2 linked regions of the Nonomuraea africana genome follow. The protein of the gene in region 2 interacts with the protein of the main gene of each other region in a pairwise test. Links are inferred from orthologs where the notes say so. Each region holds a gene or a part of one and is shown on either strand. Other genes may lie near its edges. The genes, in order: aceE and nth.

The links.
Region 1: the proteins of nth (region 2) and aceE interact in binary tests that used the Escherichia coli proteins (3 or more experiments, as listed by UniProt). The link is inferred for Nonomuraea africana from one-to-one orthologs.

Annotation. Positions count from the first base shown.
Region 1 is NZ_JADBEF010000001.1:956,868-966,698, reverse strand. The notes cover bases 2,477-5,765. They hold aceE (pyruvate dehydrogenase (acetyl-transferring), homodimeric type), read right to left. Parts: upstream 5,425-5,765; coding sequence 2,677-5,424; downstream 2,477-2,676. Also shown: H4W81_RS04345 (hypothetical protein), read right to left, coding at 1-168; H4W81_RS04340 (hypothetical protein), read left to right, coding at 379-840; H4W81_RS04335 (alpha/beta hydrolase), read right to left, coding at 895-2,421; H4W81_RS04325 (DUF1918 domain-containing protein), read left to right, coding at 5,810-5,992; H4W81_RS04320 (YjbQ family protein), read left to right, coding at 6,002-6,409; H4W81_RS04315 (DUF3052 domain-containing protein), read left to right, coding at 6,511-6,939; H4W81_RS04310 (peroxiredoxin), read left to right, coding at 6,988-7,425; H4W81_RS04305 (hypothetical protein), read left to right, coding at 7,438-7,752; H4W81_RS04300 (ROK family protein), read left to right, coding at 7,806-8,738; H4W81_RS04290 (SEC-C metal-binding domain-containing protein), read right to left, coding at 9,093-9,831. UniProt on the Escherichia coli protein: Component of the pyruvate dehydrogenase (PDH) complex, that catalyzes the overall conversion of pyruvate to acetyl-CoA and CO(2).
Region 2 is NZ_JADBEF010000001.1:7,858,921-7,868,266, reverse strand. The notes cover bases 9-2,812. They hold nth (endonuclease III), read right to left. Parts: upstream 1,857-2,812; coding sequence 1,161-1,856; downstream 9-1,160. Other genes in these bases: H4W81_RS37500 (MBL fold metallo-hydrolase), read right to left, coding at 2,712-2,812; H4W81_RS37505 (Crp/Fnr family transcriptional regulator), read left to right, coding at 2,050-2,730; H4W81_RS37515 (NUDIX hydrolase), read right to left, coding at 459-1,106; H4W81_RS37520 (HEAT repeat domain-containing protein), read left to right, coding at 9-497. In the rest of the region: more of H4W81_RS37520, read left to right, coding at 1-8; more of H4W81_RS37500, read right to left, coding at 2,813-3,500; H4W81_RS37495 (NUDIX hydrolase), read right to left, coding at 3,497-4,297; H4W81_RS37490 (RidA family protein), read right to left, coding at 4,324-4,779; H4W81_RS37485 (Sp36 family protein), read right to left, coding at 4,776-4,931; ATPase BagA, read left to right, coding at 5,228-6,232; ATPase BagB, read left to right, coding at 6,229-7,362; H4W81_RS37470 (WhiB family transcriptional regulator), read right to left, coding at 7,413-7,709; H4W81_RS37465 (transglycosylase domain-containing protein), read left to right, coding at 7,953-9,346. UniProt on the Escherichia coli protein: DNA repair enzyme that has both DNA N-glycosylase activity and AP-lyase activity. The DNA N-glycosylase activity releases various damaged pyrimidines from DNA by cleaving the N-glycosidic bond, leaving an AP (apurinic/apyrimidinic) site.

The sequences.
Region 1 (9,831 bases), 6.9 Mb from region 2 along the record:
GACCAGGCCCGCCGACGGCGCGGCCATCTCCCTGAGCTGGTCGGCGAAGGCCAGCGCCTGCTCAGGCGTCATGCGCGGCTCGGTGCCCGTGTAGAACACCACGATGTCGCCCGAGGGCGAGCGCACGGGGGTGAAAGGAAGAAGTGGGGAGATCGCCATAGTGAGCATGATTCTTCCCTACGGGACCGACAATTTCCTGGCCATTTACCGGCCCGCACATCGGGCCCCGCACATCCGGCCCGCACATCCGGCCCGCACATCCGCCCAGACACCCGACCCTCACACCCAGGCCGCACATCCGACTCCAAGCCGGACGCAAGCGCGTCGCGATACCTCTGAGTGTGTCGTCAACCGTTCGTCCCGCTTGGAGAGACCCTCGTGCGCATCGGAGCCCGCATCCTGATCGGCCTGACCGCCGCCGCCACGCTCGCCCTATCCGGCTCGCCCGCCGCCACCGCCGGCCCGACCGTGGGAAACACCACCGTGGGGAACCCGACCGTGGGGAGCCCGACCGTGTGGAAGTGGGGCGCCGTCCACTCCACCGACGGGTGGGCCACCGCCTGGGGCAAGGTCGCCGTCGGCCAGTCGGGGCTCGTCGTGTCGGGCAAGCTCGACGACTCCTACGGCAAGGGCTGCTCGTGGGCGCTCATCCGCTACCAGAACTCCCTCAACGGGCGCTGGAGGACGCACGGCGTCTACAACTGCGTCACCGGAACCGGCACCTTCCGCAAGGACGTCGGCGGCGTCCTGCAGATCAGGGTGCGGGTCTGCAGGGGCACCGCCAAGCGCCCCGTTGGCAAGTGCTCCCGCTGGAAGACCATCTACACCCAGGGCGGCTGACCCAGCGGGCTCCCGCGAGTTCCGGGCCGCGGGGCGGCCCGGCGCACCACGGTGTCAGGCGGGGCAGGTCGCGCCCGAGTCGGGCACCTTGCCCTCCAGCAGGTAGGCGTTGACGGCGCCCGCGACGCAACGGCTGCCCGACAGGTACGCGCCGTGTCCCTCGCCCTCGTACGTCAGCAGCGTCGCGGTCTTGAGCTGCTCGACCAGCCTCGGCCCCCACTGGTACGGCGTGGCCGGGTCGCCCTTGCCCGCCACCACCAGGATCGGCCCCGACCCCGTCGCGTTCACCTTCCTGGCCTCGTCACTGCCCGGCACCGGCCAGACCGAGCACAAGGAGCCCGCGCCCGCGTTGCCGAACAGCGGCGAGATCTTCAGCGCCGCCTCCTCGGTACGGATCAGCTCCTCCTCGTCGGGCCGCTCGGCGGTGTCCACGCAGGTGATGGCCGGGAAGCTGGTCATCTCGCTGGAGTACGTGCCGTCGGGCCTGCGCCCGATGTAGGTGTCGGCCAGGTACATCAGCGCGCCGCCGTCGCCCTTCAGCGCGGAGTCGAGCGCGCTCTCCAGGAACGGCCAGCTCAGCTTGGAGTAGAGCGCCGCGGCCACCGCGGTGCTGGCCAGGCCCTGGGTGAGCAGCCGGTCGCCGACCTGCAGCGGAGCGTTGATCGACCGTTCCATGAGGCGGTCGATCTTCTTGTTGGCCGTCTCGGTGTCGGGCCCGAGCTCGCAACCCTCGGCCACGCAGTTCTTCAGGAAGCTCTCGTAGGCCTGCTGGAAGCCCGTGGTCTGCGCCATCGTCCGCTCCTCCAGGGTGACGCTGGGATCCAGCGGGGCGTCGAGGACGGTGCGGCCCACGTTCTTCGGGAACTTGGTGGCGTAGACGGCGCCGAGCTGCGTGCCGTACGACATGCCGAAGTAGTTGAGCTTGGCGTCGCCGAGGGCGACGCGCATCCTGTCGAGGTCCTGGGCGGCGTTGACGGTGCCGATGTACGGCAGGACCTCCCCCGAGTCCTTCTGGCACCGCAGGGCGAACTCCCGGGTGGCCGTCTCGATCTTGGCCCTGGTCTCGGCGTTGGCGGGCAGCGTGTTGAGCGAGGTGAAGGCGTCCATCTCGGCTCCGCTGCCGCAGGTGACGCCGCGGCTGCGCTGCACGCCGCGCGGGTCGAAGCTCACCAGGTCGTAGCGCGCGCCGAGCGTGCCGAAGGCCTTGGCCGCCTGCGCCATCGTGTCGACGCCCGAGGCGCCGGGGCCGCCGAAGTTGAACACCAGCGACCCGATGCGCGCGCCAGGGCCCGTGGCGGGGACCCTGATCAGCGCCAGGTCGATCGTCTCACCGTCGGGTTTGCCGTAGTCGAGCGGCACGGCCAGCTTCCCGCACTGCATGGTGGCGGCCGGCGTGGCCGGCGCGTCACCGCCGCGCCTGGTCAGGTCCGTGCAGGCGCCCCAGGCGATCTTCTGGGCCGCGGCGGTGGGCGAGGCGGTGGGCGTGGTGCCTCCTCCGGCGGAGCCGGTGGAGGTGCCGCAGGCGGCGAGCGAGATGGTCAGCCCTGCCGTCACGGTGACCGTGGTGAGAGTGCGGCGCATGGAAATATCCCCCGATATCGAGTAGCAACAAAATCCTGTCACAAACCCCGGCGAGGAACACGCCGCCCCGCGCCCGTCTTTCCCCGGCGGGTCGCGCCGGGGGAGGACGGCGAGGCGGCGTGCACCCCTCCTGAACACGCCGCCTCACCATCCAAGACAACGCCCCCGCCGATCCATGACGCGACTCGCCAGGAAAAGTTCGAAGAAAAAATGGAGCCCGTGCCGCGAACGGCACGGGCTCCATCGGAGCGAGAGTCAGACGCCCATCGACTGGGTGTCGTTGCTCTCGGCGCCACCCGCCTCGGTGACGCCGTTCTTCAGGTGGTAGCGCGCGATCGCCTCGCGCAGCACCTCACCGTCGAGCTCGCCGCGCTTGACCAGCCTGGTGAGCACCGCGAGGGTGATCGAGGCGGCGTCCACGTGGAAGTGGCGGCGCAGCGCCGAGCGGGTGTCGGACAGGCCGAACCCGTCGGTGCCGAGCGAGCTCCAGTCGCCGGGGACCCACTGCGAGATCTGGTCCTGCACGGCCTTCATGTAGTCGCTGACGCCCACGAACGGCCCCTCGGCGCCGCTGAGCGCCCGCGTGACGTACGGCACGCGCTGCTCGGCGTCGGGGTTGAGCAGATTGTGCTCGTCGCAGGCCAGCGCCTCGCGGCGCAGCTCCGACCAGGAGGTCGCCGACCAGACGGTGGCCGACACGCCCCAGTCCTCGGCCAGCAGGCGCTGGGCCTCCATCGCCCACGGGCCCGCGACGCCCGAGGAGAGGATGTTCGCCTTCGGGCCGTCCGTCCGCGGTCCGTCGGCGAACTTGTACAGGCCCTTCAGCAGGCCGTCCACGTCGAGGTCGGCGGGCTCGGCCGGCTGGATGTAGGGCTCGTTGTAGACGGTCAGGTAGTAGAAGACGTTCTCCGGCTGCTCGCCGTACATCCTCCGCAGGCCGTCCTTGACGATGTAGGCGGTCTCGAAGGCCCACGACGGGTCGTAGGAGACGGCGGCCGGGTTCGTCGAGGCGATCAGCGGGGTGTGACCGTCCTCGTGCTGCAGGCCCTCGCCGTTCAGCGTGGTGCGGCCCGCCGTCGCGCCGAGCAGGAAGCCCCTGCCCATCTGGTCGCCCAGCTGCCACATCTGGTCGCCGGTGCGCTGCCACCCGAACATCGAGTAGAAGATGTAGATCGGGATCATCGCCTCGCCGTGCGTGGCGTAGGAGGTGCCGGCCGCGGTCATCGAGGCCATGGAGCCGGCCTCGTTGATGCCCTCGTGCAGGATCTGACCCTCGGTCGACTCCTTGTACGACAGCAGCAGGTCCCTGTCGACGGCCTCGTAGGTCTGGCCGTGCGGGCTGTAGATCTTCGCGGTGGGGAACATCGCGTCGAGACCGAAGGTGCGGGCCTCGTCGGGGATGATCGGCACGAACCTCTTGCCGATCTCCTTGTCGCGCATGAGGTCCTTGAGCAGCCGGACGAAGGCCATGGTTGTGGCCACCTGCTGCTTGCCCGAGCCCTTGGCGAACTGCTTGTAGACGTCGTCGCCGGGCAGCTTGAGCGACTTGGCGCGGACCACGCGCCTCGGCAGCACGCCGCCCAGCGCCGCGCGGCGCTCCTTCATGTAGGCGATCTCTTCGTCGTTCTCGCCCGGGTGGAAGTAGGGCGGCAGGTCACCCTCGAGCGCGGAGTCGGGGATCGGCAGGTAGAGCCGGTCGCGGAACTCCTTCAGCTCGGCCTTGGTCATCTTCTTCATCTGGTGCGTGGCGTTGCGCGCCTCGAAGTCCTTGCCCAGGGTCCAGCCCTTGATGGTCTGGGCGAGGATGACCGTCGGCTGGCCGACGTGCTCACGGGCCGCCTTGAAGGCCGCGTAGACCTTGCGGTAGTCGTGGCCGCCGCGCGACAGCTTGCGGATGTCGTCGTCGGTCAGGTGCTCGACCATCTTGCGCAGGCGCGGGTCGCCGCCGAAGAAGTTGTCGCGGATGTAGGCGCCCGACTCGACCGAGTAGGTCTGGAACTGGCCGTCGGGCGTGGTGTTCATCTGGTTGACCAGCACGCCGTCGACGTCGGCCGCCAGCAGCGGGTCCCAGTCGCGGCCCCAGACGACCTTGATGACGTTCCAGCCCGCGCCGCGGAAGTACGACTCGAGCTCCTGGATGATCTTGCCGTTGCCCCGGACCGGGCCGTCGAGCCGCTGCAGGTTGCAGTTGATGACGAAGGTGAGGTTGTCGAGCTCCTCACGGGCGGCCAGGCCGATCGCACCGATCGACTCGGGCTCGTCCATCTCGCCGTCGCCGAGGAAGGCCCAGACGTGGCTCCTGGAGGTGTCCTTGATCTTGCGGTTGAGCAGGTAGCGGTTGAACCGCGCCTGGTAGATCGCGCCGATCGGGCCCAGGCCCATCGACACGGTCGGGAACTCCCAGAAGTCGGGCATGAGCCGCGGGTGCGGGTAGGAGGGCAGGCCGTGGAAGCCGTGCGACAGCTCCTGGCGGAAGGCGTCGAGCTGGGCCTCGTTGAGGCGACCCTCGAGGAAGGCGCGGGCGTAGATGCCCGGCGCGGCGTGCCCCTGGAAGAAGACCTGGTCGCCGGACTCGCCGTGGTCCTTGCCGCGGAAGAAGTGGTTGAAGCCCACCTCGTACAGCGAGGCGGCGGAGGCGTAGGTGGCGATGTGGCCGCCGACGTTGGTGCGCGCGTTCGCGCGCGAGACCATCACCGCGGCGTTCCACCTGATGTAGGCCCTGATACGGCGCTCGACGTGCTCGTCGCCGGGGAACCAGGGCTCGCGCTCCGGCGGGATGGTGTTGATGTAGTCGGTGCTGCGCAGGCCAGGCACGCCGACCTGGTGCTCGCGGGCCCGCTCCAGCAGGCGAAGCATCAAGTAGCGGGCGCGGGTGCGGCCCTCGGTCTTGATGACGTTGTCGAGGGACTCGAGCCACTCGTTGGTCTCGCTGGGGTCGACATCAGGCAGCTGGCTGGGTAGGCCGTCGCTGATGATCGAGAAACGCTGGCGTCCGGAAGCCACTGGGTCTCGCCTTCCGAGGATCGACTGATGTCTGGTCTGGGTCGCCTTCCATCCTGGTCGCTAACTCCGGAAAGTGCATCTCTACTGACCGGTAACCAGAACGTCCCTGCTGGCAGGGCCATAAGTGGTGGCCTAGACCACCGATGGTAGGACGAATCGCCACCAAAGGTTACATCCAGGTGCGGATTTAACAACCCCGGAAAAGCTACGAAATTTCTGGCAGGCACTCGGCGCCCCGATCGGTCCGCCGCGAGTGGCCGCGCGCCAGCGTAGCGCCACAGGAGAAGGGGTCTGCCGACGGGTAACGTTTTGGTCATCATTCGCTCTTGCTCTCTAGTGAGAACAGGGGCTTTTCCAATCGCGCCCGCCGTACGAAGGTGGAGGTATGAACGCGACGGTTGGAGACCGGCTCCACGTCCACGGGAGCACCGTGGGCGAGAGGGACCGGATCGGAGAGATCATCGAGGTCCGCGGCGCGGACGGCGGGCCTCCCTACATGGTCAGGTTCGACGACGGCCACACCGGCCTGGTCTTCCCCGGCCCGGACGCGGTGGTCGAGCCCAAGTAGGATTTCCATGTGAAATCCCAGATCATCTCGCTGACCACCGGGTCGCGCGAGACGGTGCACGACATCACCGGTGAATGCGAGGCCTTCGCCGGCACGGCGGGCGGCGACGGGCTGCTGCACGTCTTCGTGCCCCATGCCACGGCGGGGGTGGCGATCATCGAACTCGGCGCCGGCAGCGACGACGACCTGCTGTCGGCGCTGGGTGATCTCCTGCCCGGCGACGATCGATGGCGACACGCCCACGGTTCGCGGGGGCACGGCAGATCCCACGTCATGCCGGCGCTCATCCCGCCCTACGCCACGGTGCCCGTCCTGGGCGGACGGCTGGCCCTGGGCACCTGGCAGTCGATCGCCGTCGTCGACCTCAACGTCGACAACAGTGAACGCCAGGTTCGCCTGTCGTTTTTGTCTGATTAATCCGTCTAGAGTACGGCCGTCCTCGTGGCGACCGTTGACGACTGAGGGTCACAGCGTGTGGACTGTCCCGAAGCGATGACCGCATATCAGGAGGGATACAAGTGAGCGCGACCGCGGGTCAGGCGCAGGGCGAGCGCGGCCTGGCCGAACGACTCGGCCTCAAGCCGGGTCAGGTGGTGCAGGAGATCGGTTGGGACGAGGACTGCGACGAAGAGCTTCGCGAGTCCATCGAGAACCTGACCGGCACCGAGCTACTCGACGAGGACACCGACGAAGTCGCCGACGTGGTGCTGCTGTGGTGGCGCGACGGCGACGGGGACCTCTTCGACGCTCTGAGTGACGCCATGCGATCTCTGGCCGACGCGGGCCAGATCTGGCTCCTGACTCCCAAGGCAGGCAGAGACGGCCACGTGGAGCCGAGCGACATCGGGGAGGACGCCACCACGGCGGGCCTCTCCCAGACCAGCAGCATCTCCGCCGCACCCGATTGGTCGGGGACCAGGCTTGTGGCGCCCAAGGGCCGGCGCTAGTCAGACGTTGACGCCTGCCGTGCGGCCCCGAGGGGGTCGTACGGCAGGATGAATCGCATGGCTCCCGACTTCGAACTGCCCGACCAGCACGGCACGCCGGTCAGGCTCTCCGGCCTGCGCGGCAGCCGCGTCCTGCTGATCTTCTACCCGGTCGCCTTCAGCGGCGTGTGCCGCGGCGAGCTCGGCCAGGTGCGCGACGAGCTCATTCCGCACCTGCCCGCCGACGTCAGGGTGCTCGGCGTGTCCGTCGACTCCATGTTCGCCCAGCGGGCATGGGCGGAGCAGGAGGGGTACGAGTTCCCCCTGCTCTCCGATTTCTGGCCCCACGGACAGGTCGCTCAGGCGTACGGTGTGTTCGATGAGAAGAAAGGGCTCGCCAAGCGCGGGACCTTCCTCATCGACGGCGAGGGCGTGATCAGGTGGTCGGTCGTCAACCCGATCTCCTCGGCGCGTGACGTCGCCGACTATCTCAAGGCTCTGTCCTAACGGAGGGAAACCATGCCCTGCTACCAGTGCGGGGCCCGGCAGACCGACCCGGTCCGCGGTGCCTCGCCGTGGCGGCGCGGGGTACGCGGCGAGGTCCAGGTGCTCATCTGCCCGGACTGCCAGCTGTCGCACGACCTCGAACTCGACGTGTGCGAGTCCTGCGGCTCCTCGTCGCTCATCTGCCGGCTCGGCGAGGTCGAGTGCCGGTCCTGCGGTGCCGTACGGCTCGCCCGACTGTCGGCGCCCACGGGCTCGGCGCCGCCGCCCGGCCTGGCCGACGAGGTCGAGGCGGCGCTCAACAGAGTGCTGGGTCTTTCTCGACATTAGGTGCGCTATCGTTCATAGCCGTTGACCTGCCACCGCCCCTCAGGATGACCGCTATGAGTTCCTACGTTGTCGCGCTCGATGTCGGTGGCACGTCCATGAAGGGCGGCCTCGTCAGCGAGACCGGCCAGGTGCTGGTGACCGACCGGCGTCCCACGCTGCGCGGCGACGAGGCGGTGGCGGCGGTCAGGGAGTTCGTCTCCGACCTGGCCGCCAGGGGAGACGGCCCGCCCGCGGGGGTCGGCCTGGCCGTACCCGGCCTGGTGACGGCCGACAGCGCGATCTACTCCGCCAACATCGGCTGGCGCGACGTGCCCGCCCGCGCCTTCGTGGACATGGACGTCCCCGTCATGCTCGGCCACGACGTCCGCACCGGCGGCCTCGCCGAGAGCGTGCTCGGCGCGGGACGCGGCATCTCCGACTTCCTGTTCCTGCCCATCGGCACCGGCATCGCGGGCGCCATGATCCTGTCCGGCCGGCCGTACGGCGGGGCCGAGGGCTGGGGCGGCGAGATCGGCCACATCCCCGTCTTCCCCGACGGGGAGCCCTGCGCCTGCGGGCAACTCGGCTGCCTGGAGACCTACGCCTCGGCCGCCTCGGTCGGCCGCCGCTACAGCGAGCGCGCGGGCCTCGAGGGGGTGAAGGCCGAGGAGGTCGTGGCCTCCGACGACCCCATGGCCATCGAGGTGTGGGACGAGGCCGTCGAGGCGCTGTCGCTGGCGCTGGCCACGTACACGCTGCTGCTCGACCCCTCGGTCATCGTCCTCGGCGGCGGCTTGGCCGAGGCGGGCCCAGCGCTGTTCGACCCGGTGCGGACCCGGCTGGTGAAGCGGCTGGCCTTCAGAGAGGCCCCGCCGCTGGTGCCGGCGGCACTGGGGGTGAACGCGGGCATGCTGGGCGCGGCCCTGCTGGGCTGGAACGCGGCGGGACGGCCGGCGGCGGGGGCAGAGTGGACAATGGATGTGCGATCGGCGCCCGCGGTGTCGTAAGGTGTAGTGCCGATCAGGGGCGGTTAGCTCAGCGGTAGAGCACTCGCCTTACAAGCGAGGGGTCACTGGTTCGAACCCAGTACCGCCCACCAGCGCAAAGAAGCCCGGTAGCGATCTTGCTGCCGGGCTTCGTGCCATTAGGGCTTAGCGATCATGGCGTCCCATCGCGTTGACGATCTTGCGGTCTGCCTCGGCCGGCGCCCGCTCTGTCGCCCAGGCCAGGCCCTCTTGCGGTTGAGCCAAGTCGGCCTGGGTCCTGATTCGGGATGCAGCCGACGGATGGGACCGTCGTAGACGGCTCCAGCTCGTCGAGGGCCGTGCACGATGAGAGTCACCCATCAAGACAGCGTGTCGCTAGATCACCCGGGGCTGGTTGTCCGCCGGGTCCACCGGGACGATCTCCTCCACCGTCACCCTGTGATCGCGGCCGTTGTGATAGCCGAACGACTGGCCGGGCTCGTTGGCGAGCTGTGAAAGGGTCGCGTCCGGAGCCTGGTCGGCGTCGATTTCGCCGTCCTGGACCGAGAAGCTGTAGTGGCCGCCCGCGCCGGCGTCGGCGTCGATCACCGCGTGGAGCCGGTCAAGCCGAATCCTGGAGGGCACCTGCACCCGGAGCGGCTGTGGTCCATCGACACGCAGGATGGCCCGCCCTCGGTCGGGCACCGGCTGGTCGCGGAATCCGGGCCGGCCACAGCATTTCTTGTACTTGCGCTGAGAGGTGCACCAGCAGGGCGTGTTGCGCTCCGGTGGCCAGGAGATCGCGTCCTTGTCCGGCAGCGTGGACAGGTAGGCCAGCCGTGTACTTCGACGTTTGGGGTCGCGTCCCGTCCGCTTGGCAAACGTGTCGACCTCCGCCAGGTCGATCGCGACCACCGAGACCCTGCCGAGCTCGGCCGAGTCGTGCAGCGATGACTCCAGCTCGCGACGGTAGTCCTCGTGGTCGAGGGGGAATGTGGCGTCGAGCAGCCCTTCGGCCAGGCCCTTGGCGTACTCCCGCGCGGGGAGATAGGCCATCCGAAAACTGGAGCGCTCGCCACCCAGCGCACGTTTCCCGGAGGGCGTCGCGGCAGTGCGGACTGCGCTGAGCAGCTCC
Region 2 (9,346 bases):
AGGCAGCACTTGGCGACACCGATCCCGGCGGCCCCGTTCGCTGGCATGTGATCTCCACGCTACAGGAACGGGGCGATCTGGAGACCTTCACGGAGGCCAGGCGGCTGTGCGCGGGGCAGCAGGTCGCCGAACGCCTGCTGGGCATCGACATCATGGGCCAGCTGGCCACCTTCAAGGACAGGGCGCTGCCCGTGCTGCGCTTCCTGGCCGCCAGCGAGGACGACCCCATGGTGCTCTTCTCCGTGCTGATCGCCTTCGGCCACCTCGGCGACCCGCGCTCCCTGCCCTCGGTGATCGAACTGTCGGGCCACCCGGATGCCAGGGTGAGGTACGGCGCCGCCTACGCGCTGCCGAACGTGTGCGGCCGGCCGCCCGATCCGACCGGGCTCGCCGCGCTGCGCGCGCTCATGCGTGACAGCGACGACGACGTGGCCGACTGGGCGACGCTCGGGCTGGCGCTAGCCACGGGCAGCCAGGTCGAGGACGTCGGGGGGTAGGTCCTCCACCCTGCCGGTGTCCCACGGCCGCTCCAGGCCGCCTTCGCGCAGCACCGCGTCGAGCACCATCGCGGTGAACCCCCACACCAGCAGCCCGCGCACCTTGAAGGCGGGAGCCTGGTGCCCCGTCGGGGTGCGCAGGATGATCCGGTTGGCCGGATCGACCAGCTCGGCGATCGGGACCCGCTCCACGGACTCGACCTCGTCGGGAGCCGCGGCGTAGTGCGCGGAGGGCGTGTGCCACCAGCCGATGACAGGGGTGACCCGGTTGTCGCTGCGCCAGACGAACAGCTCGGGGAGGGTGCAGAGCACCTTGACCCCCGCGGGATCGATTCCCGTCTCCTCGGCGGCCTCCCGCAGCGCCGCGCCCACGGGCCCGCCGTCCTCGGGATCGACGCCGCCGCCGGGAAAGGCGGGCTGGCCCGCGTGCCTGCGACCGCGCGAGCTGCGCTGGATGAGGAGCAGGTCGGGGCCGTCGGGGCCCTCGCCGAAGAGCATCAGCACCGCGGCGGGCCGCCCGCCACGAGCGGGCGGGCGCAGCCCTTGGGGGACGGGGGTGTGGACGGCTCGGGCGGCCAGCCTGTCCAGCCATGCGGGGACGTCGGTCACGTCTGACTCCAACACATCACGCCTTTCCGGGCTTCCCTCGCCCGGTCCTGTCAGCTACGAGAAGGGACCCGACCTGACGAGCTTGGCCGCCTGACCCGTCTCGGTGGGGCCGGTGCCGTACGAGGGGCAGAGCGCCGCCAGGGGGCACACCCCGCAGGCCGGCCTGCGGGCGTGGCAGATGCGCCGGCCGTGCCAGATCACCCGGTGCGAGAACACGGTCCACTCGCGCTTGGGGATCAGCTCCCCCACCACCCGCTCGATCTTCACCGGGTCCGCCTCCTCGGTCCAGCCGAAGCGCCGCACCAGCCGCTGGAAGTGCGTGTCGACGGTCAGACCCGGCACGCCGAAGGCGTTGCCGAGCACCACGTTGGCGGTCTTGCGGCCCACTCCGGGCAGGGCGACCAGGTCGGCGAGGCGGCCGGGCACGACGCCGCCGTGCTTCGCGGATATCGCCTGGGCCATCCCGATGATGCTGTTGGTCTTCGCCCTGAAGAACCCGGTGGACTTGATGATCTCTTCCATCTCGGACGGGTCCGCGCCTGCGTAGTCGTCGACGGTCGGGTACTTCGCGAACAGCGTGGGCGTGACCATGTTGACGCGCTTGTCCGTGCACTGCGCCGACAGGATCGTGGCAACCAGCAGCTCGAGGGGGTTGGTGAAGTCGAGCTCACAGTGCGCGTCGGGGTAGGTCTCGGCGAGGATCCTGTTCATCCGTCGCGCCCGCCGTACCAGCGCCAGCCGGGTCTCCATCCCGCAAGCGTATGGCCAGCGGCTACGTGCGGGGGAAGCGATCCGTTGAGTAACGCTTTGTCGCGTTCAGTCCGTAAACTCCGTCCAGGGAACTTCGTGGCGACCAGCAGGTGGCGTCCCCTTGAGCCTTTTCGCATGGGTCACTCCTGACCTCTGCAGTGGGGTAGGTCACAATGGCTGCTGAGGAGGCAGAGTGAACACCGAAGACGTGCTGGGCAAGGCCCCCCTGTTCGCCGCGCTCGACCGCGAGAGCGCCGCCGCGCTGCGCACGAGCATCACCGAGGTTCAGCTGTCCAAGGGTCAGACCCTGTTCAGCGAGAACGAGACCGGTGACCGGCTCTACGTCGTTCTCGACGGCAAGATCAAGCTGTCGCGCACGGCCCCTGACGGCCGCGAGAACCTGTTGAGCGTGCTCGGGCCGAGCGAGATGTTCGGCGAGCTGTCACTGTTCGACCCACGCCCGCGTACCGCGACCGCCTCCGCGCTGACCGATGTCAGGCTGGCCGGGCTCGGCCACGACGACCTGCGGCCATGGCTGACCGGCCGCCCCGAGGTGGCGCTCCACCTGCTGCGCGCGCTGGCGCAGCGGCTGCGCCGCACCAACGACGTGCTGGCCGACCTGGTCTTCACCGATGTGCCGGGACGCGTGGCCAAGGCGCTGCTCGACCTGGCCGAGCGCTTCGGCACCAAGACCGACGACGGCCTGCGCGTCCACCACGACCTCACCCAGGAGGAGCTGGCGCAGCTGGTCGGCGCCTCGAGGGAGACGGTCAACAAGGCGCTGGCCGACTTCGCTCAGCGCGGCTGGCTGCGCATCGAGGCCAAGGCCGTGGTCATCCTCGACATGGAACGGCTCTACAACCGGTCCAGGTAGTCGAGCTGGGCGCGCACGGACATCTCGGCGGCGAACCACAGTGCCCTGTCGACGTCCGCGTAGACGATCTCCACGATCTCGCGCGGCGTCGTGGCGCCTGATGCCCTCGCCGCCCTGATCTGGTCGAGGCGCTCGCGCCGGTGGGCGATGTAGCCGTCGAGCGCGTGCAGCGGGTCGGCGAGCGCGGGCCCGTGTCCCGGCAGCAGCGTCTCGGCTCCCAGCTCCTCGGCCGCGGCGCGCAGCCGGTCGAGCGTGCGCAGGTAGTCGGCCAGGTTCCCGTCGTGGGCGATCACCGTCGTGCCCCTGCCCAGCACGGTGTCGCCGGTCAGCATGGCGAGATCCGCGGGCAGCCAGAAGCACAGCGAGTCGAACGAGTGCCCCGGCGTGCCGTACACCCTCAGTTCCAGGCCGCCGACCTCGATCACGTCGCCGTCGGACAGCCCCTCGTCACCCAGCCGGTGCCGCGGGTCGAGCGCCCGCACGGGCGCGCCGACCAGCTCGGCGAGGCGTCCTGCGCCGCCGCTGTGGTCGTGGTGGCCGTGCGTCAGCAGGATCTGGACGACCCTGCGCCGACCCAGGTGCCGGACGATCCGCTGGAGATGCGCTTCGTCATCGGGGCCGGGATCGACGACGACCACCTCGTCCGTGCCGATCACCCAGGTGTTGGTCCCCTCCAGGGTCATCTCCGAAGGGTTGGGCGCCAGCAGGTTCTCCGCGTGGTCGGTGCGGATGCCGTCGGGGCCCGCCAGCGGGAGGTACAGACCGCTCATGCCATCAGCCGCATCTCGCCGTCGATCTCCACCGCTCGGGGCATGATGCGGACGATCTCCCGCTCCGCCGCCATGACCTCCTCGACGCTCCCGAAGGCCGAGAGCTCGGTGAGCGTGCGGTGGGTCGGCGGCATCAGGAAGAACTCCCCGCCCAGGGCCTCGGCCGGACGCCGCCACACCACCTTGTCCGCCTCCCCGCCCACGTCGCGGGTGCGCTGCCCCTCGGGGAGCACCGCGACGAAGAACCTGGTGTCGAACCTCTTGACCTCGATCTCCGGCGTGATCCAGTGCGCCCACGGCTTGAGCAGGTCGGAGCGGAGCACCAGGCCGCGCTTGCCGAGGAAGTCGGCGAAGGCCAGGCTCCTGTCGATCAGCGCGACCCTGTCGGCCTCCCAGTCGTCGCCGGTGGTGTCGGCGACGACCGTGTCCTCTCCCTGACCCGCAAGGAGCACCCCCGACTCCTCGAAGGTCTCCCGTACAGCGGCGCACACCAGGCCCCTGGCGGTCTTCTCGTCGGCGTTGAACACCTCGCCCCACTCCTTCGGCGAGGGCCCGGCCCACGCGACCGCGTGGTCGGTGTCGCGCGGGTCGACCGAGCCGCCGGGGAAGACGTACGCGCCGGCGGCGAAGGCCATGCTCGCCTTGCGTCTGAGGAGGTAGACCTGCGGACCGCGAGGGCTGTCACGCAGGATCACCACCGTGGCGGCGTCCCTCGGGGGGACCGGCTGGACCCGTCCGGCCAGGATGTCTCGTGCTCGCTCGCCGAACTCACCGGGCAGCGGGATGCCGTTGTCCACATGACCTCCTCCAGAACATCACTCGGTTATACCTCCGCGATCAGCTCCACTTCCACTGGGGCGTCCAGCGGAAGCACGGTGACGCCCACCGCGCTGCGGGCGTGCACGCCGAGGTCGCCGAGGACGTCTCGCAGCAACTCGCTGGCGCCGTTGCCGACCTGGGGCTGGGCGGTGAAGTCGGGCGTGCTCGCCACGAAGACGACGACCTTGACGATCCTCTTGATCTTCGACAGGTCGCCGATCTGCGACTTGACCGCGGCCAGGGCGTTGAGCGCGCAGATCTTCGCCAGCTCGCGAGCCTCCTCGAGGCTCACCTCCGCGCCGACCTTGCCGGTCTGGGGCAGCTTGCCGTCGACCATCGGGACCTGGCCCGAGGTGTAGACGTAGTCGCCGCTGCGCACGGCCGGGACGTAGGCCGCCAGCGGGGCCACGACCTCGGGCAGCGTCAGGCCGAGCTCGGCCAGCTTCTCCTCGGGGGTCATGCCTTCTCCCTCTTGAAGTAGGCGACCAGGCCCTGGCCGTCGGGACCCTGCACGATCTGGACCAGTTCCCAGCCGTCGGCGCCGAAGTTGTCGAGAATCATCTTGGTGTTGTGGATCAGCACCGGGGCGGTGAGGTACTCCCATTTCTTCATGAGGGCCAGCGTAGTGACCCACCCACGACCACCGCCCACGCACACCGGCCACGCGCCGCCGCCCCCGGAAAAACCCAAGAACCCCAGCCCGCACCATCCACCCGGCACGCCCCCGCACGCGGGAGATGGCGAGGTCTTCGAGGAATGGACCCACGTCCCTAAGAACCCAAGAACGCCTGCCCCCATCCCACCCGCACGTTCGCGCACGCGGGTGGAGCTCGCCATCCCCCGGTGGGGGCGGGGTTGTGAGCAATCTCAAAGAGGGACACAAGTAACCGTTCGGTAGCCTGGCAGATGTGACGGCAAGGGACACCGATTGGGACGGCGTGCGGCTGCACGTCGTGACCGGTAAGGGCGGCACGGGCAAGACGACGGTGGCCGCCTCGCTCGCCCTCGCGCTGGCCTCGGGCGGTCGCAAGGTCCTCCTCGTCGAGGTGGAGGGCAGGCAGGGCATCGCCCAGATCTTCGACCTGCCGCCGCTGCCGTACGAGGAGCGCAAGATCGCTGTCGCCCCCGGCGGGGGCGACGTCTACGCGCTGGCCATCGACCCCGAAGAGGCCATGCTCGAGTACCTCGAGATGTTCTACGGCATGCGCAGGGCGGGCCGCACGCTGGCCAAGATGGGCATCGTCGACTTCGCCACCACCGTGGCGCCCGGCTTCCGCGACGTGCTGGTCACCGGCAAGACGACCGAGGCGGTACGGCGGCGCGGCAAGAACGGCAAGCGCGTCTACGACGCCGTCGTGCTCGACGCCCCGCCCACCGGCCGCGTCACCCGCTTCCTCAACGTGACGCAGGAGGTGGCCGGCCTGGCGCGCGTGGGGCCCATCAAGAACCACTCGGATCTCGTGAGCGGAGTGGTGAAGTCTCCCGAGACGGCTGTCCACTTCGTGACGGTTCTAGAGGAGATGCCGGTTCAGGAAACTCTCGACGGCATTACCGAATTGCGCTCGGCAGGTCTTCCCGCGGGTGGAATCTTCATCAACATGGTCCGTGAATCACTGCTTCCGCAGGCGACACTTGACTCCGCTGTCAAAGGACGATTCGACGCGGGCGAGATCGCGCTCGGGCTCAAGGCGGCAGGCCTCGCGGACGGCGCCGGCGACGCCTCTGCCGTGGCGGACGCCCTGGCAGCGGAGGTCGTGGAGCACGCCCGCCGTACCGAACTGGAGAAGACCGAGCGCGCCTCGCTGATGGCGGCGGCGGTCCCGTGCTACGAGCTGCCGTTGCTGGCCGACGGCGTGGACCTGGCGGGGCTGTACGAGCTGGCCGAGGCCATCTGCACCAAGGGAGCGGCATGACCAGGGTCCCGCCCGTGCTCGACGTCGACGCGATCCTCGACGACAGGGGCACCCGCATCGTCGTGTGCTGCGGCTCCGGCGGCGTGGGCAAGACCACGACCGCCGCGGCGCTGGGGCTGCGCGCGGCCGAGCGGGGACGCAGCGCGGTCGTGCTGACCGTCGACCCCGCCCGCCGGCTGGCCCAGTCGATGGGCCTGACCGAGCTGGACAACACCCCACGCCTGGTCCACTCCTCGGGCGAGGGCCAGCTGTTCGCGATGATGCTCGACATGAAGCGGACCTTCGACGAGATCATCGAGGCGCACGCCGATCCGGAGCGGGCCCGCCAGATCCTGACCAACCCCTTCTACCAGTCGCTCAGCTCCAGCTTCGCCGGCACGCAGGAGTACATGGCGATGGAGAAGCTCGGCCAGCTGCGCCGCTCGGACGAGTGGGACCTGATCATCGTCGACACGCCGCCCTCGCGCTCGGCACTCGACTTCCTCGACGCCCCCGAGCGCCTCGGCCGCTTCCTCGACGGGCGCTTCATCAGATTGCTGATGGCGCCGGCCAAGGCCGGAGGGCGCAGCGCCTTCAAGCTGCTCAACGCCGGCTTCGGGCTCGTCGCGGGCGCGATGACCAAGCTGCTGGGCGCGCAGGTGATCAAGGACCTGCAGACCTTCGTCTCCGCGCTCGACGCGGTCTTCGGCGGTTTCAGGCAGCGCGCCGAGATGACCTACAAGCTGCTGCAGGCGCCCGGCACGGCCTTCGTGGTCGTCGCCGCGCCCGAGCGCGACGCGATGCGCGAGGCCTCGTACTTCGTCGAGAGGCTCGCTGAGGAGCGCATGCCGCTGGCCGGGCTCGTGGTCAACCGCGTGCATCTCTCGCCCGCAGCAGGGCTTTCAGCGGCGCGCAGCGCGGCCGCAGCGGAGGACCTGGAGTCGAAGGGCGAGCACGAGCTGACCGCCGCCGTGTTGCGGCTGCACGCCGGACGGATGCAGCTCGCCGCCCGTGAGCACCGCGAGCAGGAGCACTTCGTCTCGGCCCACCCCACGGTGCCGGTCGCCCAGATCCCGGCCATGTCGGAGGACGTCCACGACCTCGCTGGGCTCCGCGAGATCGGCGACCTGCTGGCCCTGGCCAGGGCATGAGACACGACGGCACGGCCGGCGAGGTTCCGCCGGCCGTGCCGTCGCGACGTTCAGCCGGCGATCAGCTCGTTAGTCCGCTCGTACTCTTCCTTCGCGGACTCCAGCAGCTCACGCCATGAGTCCACATCGGGCCGCCGCCGCAGCAGCGCTCGCCGTTCCCGCTCCGTCATACCGCCCCACACCCCGAACTCGATGCGGTTGTCGAGCGCATCGGCGAGGCACTCGGTACGGACCGGGCATCCTCGGCAGATCAGCTTCGCCCTGTTCTGAGCGGCTCCCTGGACGAACAGCGCGTCCGGATCCGCACCCCGACAGGCGGCACGGGAGGTCCAATCCGTGATCCACATGTTTCGACCCCACTCCCCTTAGGTGGTCAGTCGTCATTTGGGGCCGACGGGCGCGGGCGCCGAGCCTCCGTATTCAGTTGCCGCAGTGGAGAACGTACGCAACCAGACCTTCGGGCCGACAGACCCGGCAGGACCAATTTCTCGCGAGATACTTGACCGGGAATGACTAGTCACCCCACCCAGTCAAGGCGAAATGGGCTCCAGTTACCGATTACGCCTCTCTTTCGACGTAGTCTTGGTTCCGTGCAAGCTCAGGGCAAAGACCGCTCGAACCCGTTCGTGAACGTCGTACGGCTGCTGGCCGCCGGCACCGCCGGTGGCGTGCTGACCGCCGCCATCGCGCTGCCCGCCGTGGGCGGCGTGGGCCTGACGGCCAAGTCGACGACGGAGTCGCTCTCCCTGCGACCGGAGCGGCTCGACGAGCCCCCGCTTCCTGAACGCACCGAGATCTTCGACGCCGACGGCAAGCAGATCGCGCAGTTCTACTACCAGAACCGCGAGTCGGTGAAGATCGACCAGATCGCCCCCGTGATGCGCACCGCGATCATCTCGATCGAGGACTTCCGCTTCTACGAGCACGGCGCCATCGACATCGAGGGCACCGCCCGCGCCCTCGCCAAGAACATCACGGGCGGCGGCGTGGTCCAGGGTGGCTCCTCGATCACCCAGCAGTACGTCAAGCTGGTGCAGTTCAACAAGGCCAAGACGAAGAAGGAGGCGATGGCGGCCATCGCGCCGACCGTCTCCCGCAAGCTCGACGAGCTGCGCTACGCCATGGCGATCGAGGCCAAGTACACCAAGGACCAGATCCTCGAGAAGTACCTCAACATCTCCTACTTCGGCGCGGGCGCCTACGGCATCCAGGCCGCGGCCAAGCGCTTCTTCGGCAAGCCCGCCGCCAAGCTCGACCTGTCCGAGGCCGCCACGCTGGCCGGAGCGGTGCAGAACCCGGTCCGCACCGACCCCACCCTGGGCAAGACCGCCAGGGACCACCTGATGAACCGGCGCAACACCGTCCTCGACAGGATGGCCGAGCTGGGGAAGATCACCGTGGCCGAGGCGGCCGCCGCCAAGAAGGAGAAGCTGGGCTTCAAGGGCACCAAGATCCCGGGCGGCTGCGAGGAGAGCAAGTACCCGTACTTCTGCCTCTACGTGAAGAACGAGATCCTCACCAACCCCGACTTCGGCGCCACGCCGGAAGACCGCGAGAAGCTGCTCCAGCGCGGTGGGCTGCGCATCAAGACCACGCTCGACCCCAAGATGCAGAAGGCCGCCGAGCAGGCCATCGCCAAGCGGGTCAGCACCAAGGACAAGCCGGTCGCCGCCCAGGCGATGGTCGTGCCGGGCACCGGCGAGATCAAGGCGATGGCCGCCAGCCGCAAGTTCGGCGACAACAAGAAGAAGAACGAGACCCTGATCAACCTGGCCGCCGACGGCAAGCACGGCGGCGGGGTCGGCTTCCAGCAGGGCTCGACCGCCAAGGCGTTCACGCTGGCCGCGGCGCTGGAGAACGGCTGGAAGATCGACGACGGCAACTCCACGGGCTCCTCGTACGACATCCCCACCAACGCGCTGTCGCCCTTCCGCGACTGCAAGGGCAGGCGGGTCGGCGAGACGCACAGCGTCCGCAACTCCAG